Regions from separate parts of the Paenibacillus lutimineralis genome, predicted to be linked through region 1. Evidence: riboswitches for the same ligand, from Rfam matches in the RefSeq annotation. Region 1 holds a riboswitch; the other holds the start of a gene.
The links. A riboswitch is a leader RNA that binds a small molecule or an ion and turns the genes downstream of it on or off. The one in region 1 is predicted to bind cyclic di-AMP.
Positions count from the first base shown of each region.

Region 1 (5,381 bases):
TCTATTCCGATTTCAGTATATACAGTGTGGAGATCGATGTCCCCGACAACTACACCGTCGCCGCCACTGGCTTCCCGACCAAGGCAGCTAACATCCAGAATGGACGGAAGCTCGTCCATTACTATGCCGATGATGTGCATGATTTCGCTTGGGCAGCGTCGCCAGACTTCATCTATGCAGAAGAGCCCTTCTCTTCCGACACGATTCCCGGCGTGCGGATTAAGTTATATCTTGATCCTGCTCATAAGGATTTGAAGGAACGTTATTTCTATGCCGCCAAGGTAGCCTTGGCTAACTTCAGCAAGTGGTACGGGCGCTACCCATACTCTACGTTATCGATTGTGGTCCCACCCGCAGAAGCGAACGGTGCAGGGGGCATGGAGTATCCAACTCTGGTTACTTCCTTCGGAGCAAAGAGCGACTCCCCAGATTACAATGAGCTGGAGCGTACAGTTATCCATGAGATTGCTCACCAGTATTTCTACGGGATGATTGCTAGTAATGAGTTCGAGGAAGCCTGGTTGGATGAAGGATTCGCCTCCTATGCCGAAGATAAGCTGATGGAGCAGGAATTCACAACTAACCTTCCACTCCCGGTCCAATCAGCGATCATCACTTCTCCGGCTTCGCTAACCCAGAATGCCTGGAAATATGGAAATAGCGATGTATACGCCCAGAATGCTTATTATAGAGGGAAACTGATCCTGCTTGATATTGAGAGGCAAGTAGGTGCCAAGACGATGAAGCGAATTATGTCCAGCTACAGCCTGAAATACCGCTTCAAGCATCCGACAACAAAAGATTTCCAGCGTACCGTTGAGCAGATCACGGGTCGATCGTGGAAGGAATACTTCAACCAATACGTATATAGCGACAAAATGGCTGATTTCTCAGTCGATCGAATTCAGATTTATCCCTCCAATTCGAGCAGCGGATCGGTCTATGAATCAATCATCGATATAAGCCGTAAGGGCGCCAATTACCCAGAGGTTTCCATATTGCTCTCGTTCAAGGACGGACATACTCTGCGTAAAACTTGGAATGTGGATAACGACACCCTGAAGATTAAGGTCCAGTACAAAGAGCCTGTGGATTGGGTACAAATCGATCCTGAATATGCGCTCGTTCTAGAGAACAAACATATTAACAACTACCTGAAGGCGGAGGTTCAGGAACCAGTGGGTACCCGCTCTACCTTAACGATCGTCAAATTGCTGGAGATCGTACTCGGATCGTTATTATGGTAGATATCTAACCTCTGCGGCCGTATTCTATGAAGCCTTACCTTAACAAAACTCTGAGGGGGAAAAGTATGATCTATATACGTAATGGATGGAGTCTTATAAAAAACCAGCTTCCCTCTATTATCATTCTGTTTCTGTATCAACTGCTCTGGGGACTATTTTTATACAGGCTCGTCAATTCAGTAGTTACGGAGGTCTTGGTTAGATACCCAGATCCCCCGCCCAATATGCTCAGCCAGTCTCTATTCCTTCTGGAAGGTCAGTACGAGCTCAAGCATAGCCCAGACATCCGTCTCTATCTGGGGATGCTGCTCGGCATGGCTCTCATCCGACTGCTAGTGACGCCCCTGCTCCAGGCAGGGATCCTGTATGGCTTAATGTCCAAGGAGGAGCGAAAGAGCGGACTTCCGCTGTTCCGAGGCATGAAGGAGTTTGGGAAGCCGGTGTTCTTCTTCCTATTTATCGAACTTATATTAATCAGCCTTCCCCTATTATGGATTCTCCCTCACGTTCAGGGACTTCTGCCAGACATACTTCGCTCAGGAACCATACAGATCACCCCGATCCTGAAGATGTCGGGCGTTCTACTTGCATGGATGATCTATTGCTGGCTCATTGACCAAATCTCGCTGTTCGCGCAATTTGGCTATCTTTTTAAAAAGGGGCTATGGGGTTCTATTCTAATAGGTATTCGATATGCGCTTCCTGGAGCAGGCATCTCTCTCTTACTTGGAGCTTTTGCACTGATCTTGTTCTTAATCTTTGGCTCAGTATCGTGGATATGGACCGGAATACTCGCTCTTATTCTGCAGCAAAGCTATCCTTTCATACGAAGTTTGTTTAGAGTTTGGGAAATAACCTCTCAATATCAACTATGGGAAATGAAATCACAAAAAAGTTAATTTTTTTTCACTATTACAATCCCTTATACCACAAGGCCTCCGCCAGAATCGGAGGCCTTGTTCTTTGTTTTTCTCTCTGAATCTTGTGAATTAACCATTGCCAAAATATACTTCTCTTTGTTACAATAACAACAGCAGAAATTCAGTAACAGTTTTGTAATCATTATTGTCATAATAAGTCAAGTAATAGCAATAGCGAGTGTAATTATAACAATTATTTACGAAATCATGGCCGAATTCCCTTAACGGGGAACGGGGGAACCACTTTGGGTGAATTGATCTCGCTAGAGAGGGATCATAGGGAACCTTCAACCGAATCCGTAAGCTAACCTCGTAGGCAATCGGAAGGAGTATTTTTCTTGAAGAAACAGTTAACTACATTAGCTCTTGGTGTTACATTGCTCTTCTCCATCGGAACTGGCAGCGCTTTCGCAGACTCCAAATTAGACTCTGCTATTGATGGAGCGCTCGGAACGAAGTATGTATCCGGTGGTACAACGACTTCTGGGTTTGACTGCTCAGGATTTACGATGTATGTATTCTCCAAAATCGGTATCAAGCTTCCTCACCAATCGGGATCGCAATATAAAATGGGCGAATCCATATCCAAGGATGAACTACTCGCCGGCGACCTGGTGTTCTTCAACACTTCAGGCAAAGGCATATCTCATGTGGGTGTTTATGTAGGTGAAGGCAAATTTGCTCACGCTTCCACTTCCAAGGGCGTTGTAATTAGCAAATTGAGCGAGAAATATTATGTAGACCGTTATGTTGGAGCTAAGCGCGTTATGAGTTCTGACAAGTACGAAGATGCTACTGGAGAAGTTACAGATCACGATGATGTAGAATAATAACGAATTTTAAGCCCGCGGCGATTCAATTAGAATCACAACCGCGGGTTTTTTATTTGCCTAAGGGCCTGCATTCCCCCTACTTCTGGCCCTTTATGCCTATGCACTCAAATATAAACACAGACTTACAGATCAAATCTATCGACAAGCTTGTCAAACCTGGGCGGGTTTGGTAAAATGACCAATGTAATAGTAACAAGTTTGTAAACTTTATTGTAACTATCGTAACTTTTGGGTGAATCAACTAAGAACAGCCGAATTCCTAAGCACCCGGGAAACGGGGGAACCATCTGGGGTGAATTGGCCGCTATCACGCTGCCATAGGGAACCTTCAACCGAATCCGCAAGCTAACCTCGCAGGCCTTGGAAGGAGTTTACATCTTGAGAAAAACAATCATCGCAGCCGCAGCAAGCCTAGCCATCTTCTTCACTATGCAAAGCGGCAATGCTTTTGCGAGCACCACTCTAACTAATGTTGTTGACTCGGTATACGGTACACCTTACAGACTAGGTGGAATCAGCGCCAGTAGCGGTTTTGACTGCTCAGGCTTCACCAAATATGTATATCAGAAAATGGGCGTAACCCTACCTCGTGTATCGACGGATCAGTTCAAGCAAGGCACTGCAGTAAGCAAGAGCCAGTTGAAGCCTGGCGATCTCGTCTTCTTCAATACGACGGGTAGTGGCGTGTCCCATGTAGGCATTTATGTTGGTAATGGAGAATTCGCGCATTCCTCCTCATCCAAGGGCGTTCGTATCGACAGCTTGAGCAATAGCTACTACAAAGCGCGTTATGTCGGCGCCAAGCGTATCCTTAGTCAATATACTTATTCTCTGTATGCCCAAGCTTAATCTCCAGCGTTCAACCATTTGACTTTCATTCATTCATTTATCATCATTTATCTATATAATGCAGTTGATTCCAAGCCCGGAATCAGTTGCATTTTTTTATATCCGCTTCTACAACGTATTGGGTAAGCAAAATATTCTAAAATCGCGCTAACACCTTTACAAGGAATAGAATTCCCGTTAGAGTGAGTTTAAAAAGGTAATCTAGGCATCCATCCTATCATGCAATAAGCAAGGAGGCGTAAATATGGAAAAGTATATTCCGAAATTTCTTATTGTACCTATGGAAGAAGACCATGGCGCAGATATCTGCACCTGGCGCTACGATTCTCCCTATGACGTATATAGCTGGCTCCCTTGGGAACAGATGAAGGCGCTCGATGTAGAATTCGGCAATCCTGCACTACGGGCCGAACAATACGCCTCCCTATTGGATGAGACCGGCGAGCTCGCTGGCTTTGCCCAATACTTCCCTCTCAAAGGAGTAACCCGTATTGGGGTCGGGATGAGACCTGATTTATGTGGTCACGGCTATGGTAAATCATTTGTCATCGCGATCGCGGAGGAGGCGCTGCGTCGTAAGCCTAGTAATGAGGTGGATCTCGAGGTACTGACCTGGAACAAAAGAGCGATCCGAGCGTACCAGAAATCGGGCTTCGTCATTACGGACCTATATGAGAAGATGACGCCCGGCGGCATTTCCAAGCCTTACTATTGTATGGTATTTCGCGGATTCCCTAAGGGAGAAGATCCTGGCCACAACGAACTTTAATGTTGTCTGTGATGATTTGCATATATTTTCAAGAAAACACTAAATTATCATTACTTTTTTTGTCACAAATGCTATGATCCACTGCGATGTTCCGGTATAATGGAATGGATAGCTTACATAAAGGGGCGATTCGTGTGCAGAAATGGATCATGAGCGGATTACTCGGCGTGGCATTCATTATGGCCATCGTGTTGATTTTCACCTTACCTGGTAAAGAAGAAGTGGCCAAAGAGGCCAAACCAACCATGCCTGAAATTACACTCAATGCTGATCAGGCCGATGCTATTATCAAGGCAAACTGTATCAGTTGCCATGGCGATCAACTGCAAGGTCAAGTTGGTCCGAATTTGCAGAAAATCGGAGCTACATTATCAGCGGATCAGCTCTACGGCATCATCAAGAAAGGCAAAGGACAAATGCCAACCTTCAAGGATAGGCTGAAGGACGAAGAAATTGCGAACGTAGCCCTGTGGCTTGCGGAGCAAAAATAACCGTAACACGAACAACGCCCGCCAAGGAAGTCCCTTGGGGGCGTTGTTCTATACGAGCCGGCTGTAAAGATTCATAGTACTCCTCTTTCAGCCTGGCTATAGAGCTTATCGATGCATCAGCCTACAGAACGTGCTTTCTCAAATGCCTCGTTATACTGCTGTGCTTCTTTAATATCAACGGCCGTTATTCCGCCTTCCTCCCATGATGTCAGCCGAAGCGTCACTGTTTTATGGTCAATGGTTATAAAAGGGTGATGATTGAACGCTTCCGA
Region 1 is NZ_CP034346.1:106,723-112,103, reverse strand. Features, by position in the region: gene EI981_RS00520 (M1 family metallopeptidase) at 1-1,247, shown strand, start outside; gene EI981_RS00515 (hypothetical protein) at 1,313-2,146, shown strand; cyclic di-AMP (ydaO/yuaA leader) riboswitch at 2,367-2,502, shown strand; gene EI981_RS00510 (C40 family peptidase) at 2,506-2,997, shown strand; cyclic di-AMP (ydaO/yuaA leader) riboswitch at 3,240-3,375, shown strand; gene EI981_RS00505 (C40 family peptidase) at 3,379-3,849, shown strand; gene EI981_RS00500 (GNAT family N-acetyltransferase) at 4,094-4,618, shown strand; gene EI981_RS00495 (c-type cytochrome) at 4,753-5,109, shown strand; gene EI981_RS00490 (4a-hydroxytetrahydrobiopterin dehydratase) at 5,226-5,381, opposite strand, start outside.

Region 2 (5,381 bases), 2.9 Mb from region 1:
CCACGATTGCTTACCTGATTTAATAACAGCCATCTTTGATTACTTCCTTTCTGAGCGCCTGATTTAGACCCATAAATGTACGAACAAATCAATCAGTTTAATTCCGATGAACGGGGCAACAACACCACCCAAACCAAAGATTAGCAAATTTCTGCTTAGCAGACGCTGCGAGCTCATTGGCCGATACTTGACTCCACGCATAGCAATTGGGATCAAGAGCGGAATAATCACCGCATTGAAGATTAAGGCGGACAGGATGGCCGAGAGCGGCGAACCAAGCTTCATAATGTTAAGTGCACCCATCTCCGGGATTGCCAGCATGAACATCGCTGGTATAATTGCAAAATATTTGGCGATATCATTAGCAATACTAAACGTAGTTAACGCTCCGCGAGTCATCAAGAGCTGCTTGCCAATCCCTACGACCTCGATCAGCTTGGAGGGATCTGAATCGAGATCCACCATATTCGCCGCTTCCTTGGCGGATACCGTCCCGCTGTTCATCGCCAGGCCTACATCCGCTTGGGCTAATGCGGGAGCATCATTCGTCCCGTCACCCGTCATCGCAACTAGCTTCCCTTGTGCCTGCTCACGACGAATGACATCGATCTTATCCTCTGGCTTGCACTCAGCGATGTAATCATCCACTCCAGCTTCTCTTGCAATCGTAGCAGCAGTCAGTGGATTATCACCCGTGCACATAATCGTTCGAATCCCCATTTTCCGTAACTGCTCGAATCGTTCTTTCATGCCTGGTTTAACCGTGTCCTTGAGATGAATAATGCCATAGATCATTTCATCAACCGCAACCGCCAACGGCGTTCCACCCGCAGTAGCCACTTGATTAGTAATTGCCTCCAGGTCAGCCGGAATATGTCCGCCTTGGCTGCTGACCCATTTTATAATCGCATCAACAGCCCCCTTGCGTACTCTTCTGCCATCCTGCAGGTCGACGCCGCTCATACGCGTCTCGGCTTTGAACTCAATGCTCTCCCCGGCAGCGGCCAGGGATTCGTCATATTCGAGCCCTTGTCTGCGAAGCAATTCAAGCACCGAGCGACCTTCTGGCGTCTCGTCAAATCTTGAAGATACCGCAGCCCAACGGGCAAGTTCGTCTTCAGCCCTACCATCAACGGGGAGAAATTCAGCTGCCATTCGGTTCCCAAATGTAATCGTACCCGTCTTATCGAGGATCATTGTATTCACATCTCCGGCAGCTTCTACGGCCTTACCGGACATCGCCAGAACATTGTATTGAGTTACCCGGTCCATTCCGGCAATTCCGATCGCGGACAGCAGCCCCCCGATCGTCGTCGGAATTAGGCAGACAAGCAGCGATACTAGCACGGTGATCTCCAGATGAATATTCAAATAATCGGCAATCGGCTTTAAGGTAATGACCACAATCAGGAAAATAACCGTTAATACGGTAAGCAAAGTTCCTAAAGCAATCTCATTCGGTGTCTTCTGACGTTCGGCACCTTCAACTAATGAAATCATTCGGTCGATAAATGACTGTCCAGGATCACTCGTAATACGAACAACAATCCTATCACTAACCACCAGAGTTCCGCCTGTAACTGAACTGAAGTCGCCACCAGCTTCTTTTATAACTGGAGCCGATTCACCCGTAATCGCAGATTCATCAACCGAAGCCAGCCCCTCGATAATTTCACCGTCTGCCGGGATCATCTCCCCTTGCGATACAACAACAACATCGCCTTTGCACAGCTCAGAGGAAGGTACGCTTCTCGTACTACCGCCTATTAGTTTGTTAGCCATAACTTGCTGCTTCGTCTTCTTCAAGCTGTCCGCCTGGGCCTTCCCTCTTCCTTCCGCAAGAGCTTCAGCAAAATTCGCGAACCATATCGTAATTAACAGGATCAAGAAGATGGCCACGTTGACTCCCGTATTGTGATCTTTACCAAGCAATCCAGGGAACAAAATTTGTAGGAGTACGAGGAAAGCTCCGACTTCTACGACGAACATGACCGGATTCTTGATCATCCATATCGGATTCAGCTTCTTGAAGCTGTCCAGTACGGCTCCTTGCATCATTTTTCCGGATAACATCGATTTATGCCTAGTGCTCATGTTTAGCACACCTCTTTGATTTATTTTAGCGTCAAATATTCAGCAACAGGACCTGCGGCAAGAACCGGCAGAAAAGTAAGAGCTCCGATAAGCAATACCGTCCCTACGAGAATTCCAGCGAATAATTTATTGTCTGTCCGCAGCGTGCCGATGGTCTCCATGACGGGTTCTTTCTGCATTAAGGATCCTGCAGCAGCTAACAAGGCAATCATAGAAACATAACGGCCCAGGAGCATGACCAATCCGGTCATGATATTCCAGAACGCTGTATTATCCGCGAGACCCTCGAAGCCGGAGCCGTTATTTGCTGCAGAGGATGCATATTCATACAGTATTTGCGACAGTCCATGATACCCTGGATTCGTAACTGCGCCATACCCTAAGCCAGTCATAGCACTGATTGCCGTCGGTGCAAGCACAATTAAGGGATGAACAAGAATCGCAATAGCGATCAGCTTCATCTCCCTAGCTTCAATCTTCTTGCTGAGGAATTCAGGCGTTCTGCCGACCATTAATCCACAAATAAATACACCGAGTATGGCGTACATCACCATGTTCATAAGTCCGACGCCCTTCCCACCGAAGACAACGTTCAACATCATCTGGGATAGAGCTGCCAAGCCGCCGAGCGGAGTAAGCGAATCATGCATATTGTTGACGCTCCCCGTAGTCGCGGCGGTGGTAATCGCCGTAAAAAGTGCCGAGCCCGTAACCCCGAAACGAACCTCTTTGCCCTCCATATTTCCTTGCGTGACGTCTATCCCAAGCGTATGAAAGAGCGGGTTCCCGGCCTTCTCGCTGAAATAGACCAAAGACAGAAATGCAAGGAACAAGACCATCATCGCTGAGAAAATAACCCAACCCTGCTTCTTATTGCGCGCGAATAAACCGAATGTATAAGGTAATGACGCGCTGATCACCCACATTGACCACATCTCAATTGCATTCGTCAACCCGCTTGGGTTCTCGAACGGATGGGATGAATTGGCTCCAAAGAATCCACCACCGTTCGTGCCCAAATGCTTAATGGATTCCAGCGAGGCCACCGGTCCAAGCGAGATTCGCTGTACAGTCCCTTCCAGCGTGTTCACTGCCGTGGTAGGCTGCAAGGTCTGCGGAACCTGGAGCGCGACCAGTAGCAGCGTCACGATCAGAGAAGCAGGCAGAAGAATACGGACAATCGCCTTCACAAAATCCTCAAAGAAATTCCCCAGCAGTTGGCCTCTTCCTGTAATTCCGCGGATAAAAGCGATAGCGGCGCATAACCCCGTAGCGGCTGATGTGAACATCATCATTGTGATTACAGCCATTTGCGAGAAATAGCTAAGCCCTGTCTCCCCGCTATAATGCTGCAGATTCGTGTTGGTCATGAAGCTGATTACCGTATTGAATGCCAGTGTCGGCTCCATGCTGCCGCTTCCTTCGGGATTCCATGGGAACCACTGCTGCAGACTGAGAAGTAGAAAACTGATTGTCATCAATACCACATTCGTTGCCAGCAGACTGATCACATATTTCTTCCAATCCATCCCTTCGCGCCGCCTATAGCCGGCTATGTTGAAAATAAACCGCTCCATTGCTCCGAAGATGCGATCACTTCGATTCGGTACATTTGAGAAAACATGATATATATAAGTTCCAACCGGCTTCACCAGCAACAATATGACGCCAATCACAATGAACATTTGTAAATAATCCATAACACACTCACCCCATCTGGAATCCTACTTAATGATTTTTTAGCTCTAGCTTATTGCTCAAGCTTTGCTGCAAGCAGAAATCCAACCTCTCCGCTTACGGAATGAATGACATAAGAAGCTCCTAACCCTTTGTAAATCATGCGCGGATTTCTATTCGGAGTGATAATGAAAATCTGATCACGCGTCCATCTCCGACAGATTTGCAAATAGCGACAGGTTAATGTCATGCTCATTTCAAAAATATAACAGCGTCCGATCGGAAACGGCGGGACGATCCAGCTCTGCTCGTCATCCGTCTTGATGCGCAGTACATGTCTTACGCCCAGTTTATGAAGGACTTCTTCCTCCTTCTTGTTGTTCACCAGGACCGCAAAATTACGCTTCGCCGCGATCAGCAGCAAAATAAACTTCAGTCCAACCGGATTCGGTGCTGCTACTAGAACAAACTCTTCCTCCACTTGAGAACACCCTCCTCGAATTTGCAGAGGACAACACAAAAGAAGCCGCAGGAAAGATAGTAACCTTCCCCGCGGCTTAATGAGTGGTCTTAGACCCACTACCCGACCTTTGGTGGTTGCCTCTTCCTAGACGCTTACGAGGTTAGCTGACGGATTCGGGCGCGGAAGTCGCCCTACCTTGGAGAATACGTTTATCCTCCAAGCGATTCACCCCATGGAACTAAGGTTTAGAAGCCCGCAGATCGGGCATCACTCAGTACCGTTGGTTCCCCCGCTGCTGTCATATTCACGACAGCATTCAGCGAATTTTAATTGATGTTGCATTGTATTTTAGTTCATTTTTCAAATTAGAGCGCAAAAAACCACAGAGGCAAACGGTCCTCTGTGGCCGAATTCGTTGCGGCTCGCAGTCACCTTTCCTCTCTCATACCCACGCTGACGAAGTTAGCTGACGGATTCGGGCGGTGAGAGTCGCCCTACCTGAGAAGAGTCCATGGTCTCTTCCTCAGGATTCACCCCTGTCCGAATGGCCTGTGTTGGCTCTCACACCAGCCCTGGCCATTCAGACGATGAGCAAGCTGCGTTGATCATCACACAGCAAGCTCTTGTTGGTTCCCCCGTTCTCTGGAACATCCCAGAGATTAAGCGATCGGAATTGCTTAATATTGATTATGGATTGAATCATACCGCTGCAAGGTTTGACTGTAAAGCCAACTTCCCGGCAAAAAAGGCGATTAATTTAAAGGAATACGAAAATATACCGCTTACATTGATGCAACACTCTCTAATTTTCGCTATAGCTCATTTCTACTCTTGATTTTAAATTCTTTTATAAGGCTCCCACAGATTATAGTAACCGACCTCTTGACTCTCCCCTTTACTGGAACGTTATACTCGGTAAGCAAGTGCAAGCCTATTTAAATTACCTGCAGGGATGTGTAGCCATGTTCAAAATCAGTGAATTCTCAAAAATCAGCCAAGTATCCGTCAAGACGCTTCGTTACTACGATCAGTTGAATCTACTCAAGCCGGACTTCACGGACAAACATACGGGTTATCGGTATTATTCAGCGGATCAAATGCTCCAATTGAATCGGATTTTGGCATATAAAGAGCTTGGCTTCTCATT
Region 2 is NZ_CP034346.1:3,656,679-3,662,059, forward strand. Features, by position in the region: gene kdpC (potassium-transporting ATPase subunit KdpC) at 1-33, opposite strand, end outside; gene kdpB (potassium-transporting ATPase subunit KdpB) at 64-2,094, opposite strand; gene kdpA (potassium-transporting ATPase subunit KdpA) at 2,115-3,794, opposite strand; gene EI981_RS16130 (hypothetical protein) at 3,845-4,252, opposite strand; cyclic di-AMP (ydaO/yuaA leader) riboswitch at 4,369-4,566, opposite strand; cyclic di-AMP (ydaO/yuaA leader) riboswitch at 4,671-4,910, opposite strand; gene EI981_RS16135 (MerR family transcriptional regulator) at 5,197-5,381, shown strand, end outside.
Region 2: it holds a riboswitch for cyclic di-AMP, as region 1 does, so the genes downstream of both, EI981_RS16130 (hypothetical protein) here and EI981_RS00505 (C40 family peptidase) in region 1, are expected to answer to the same signal.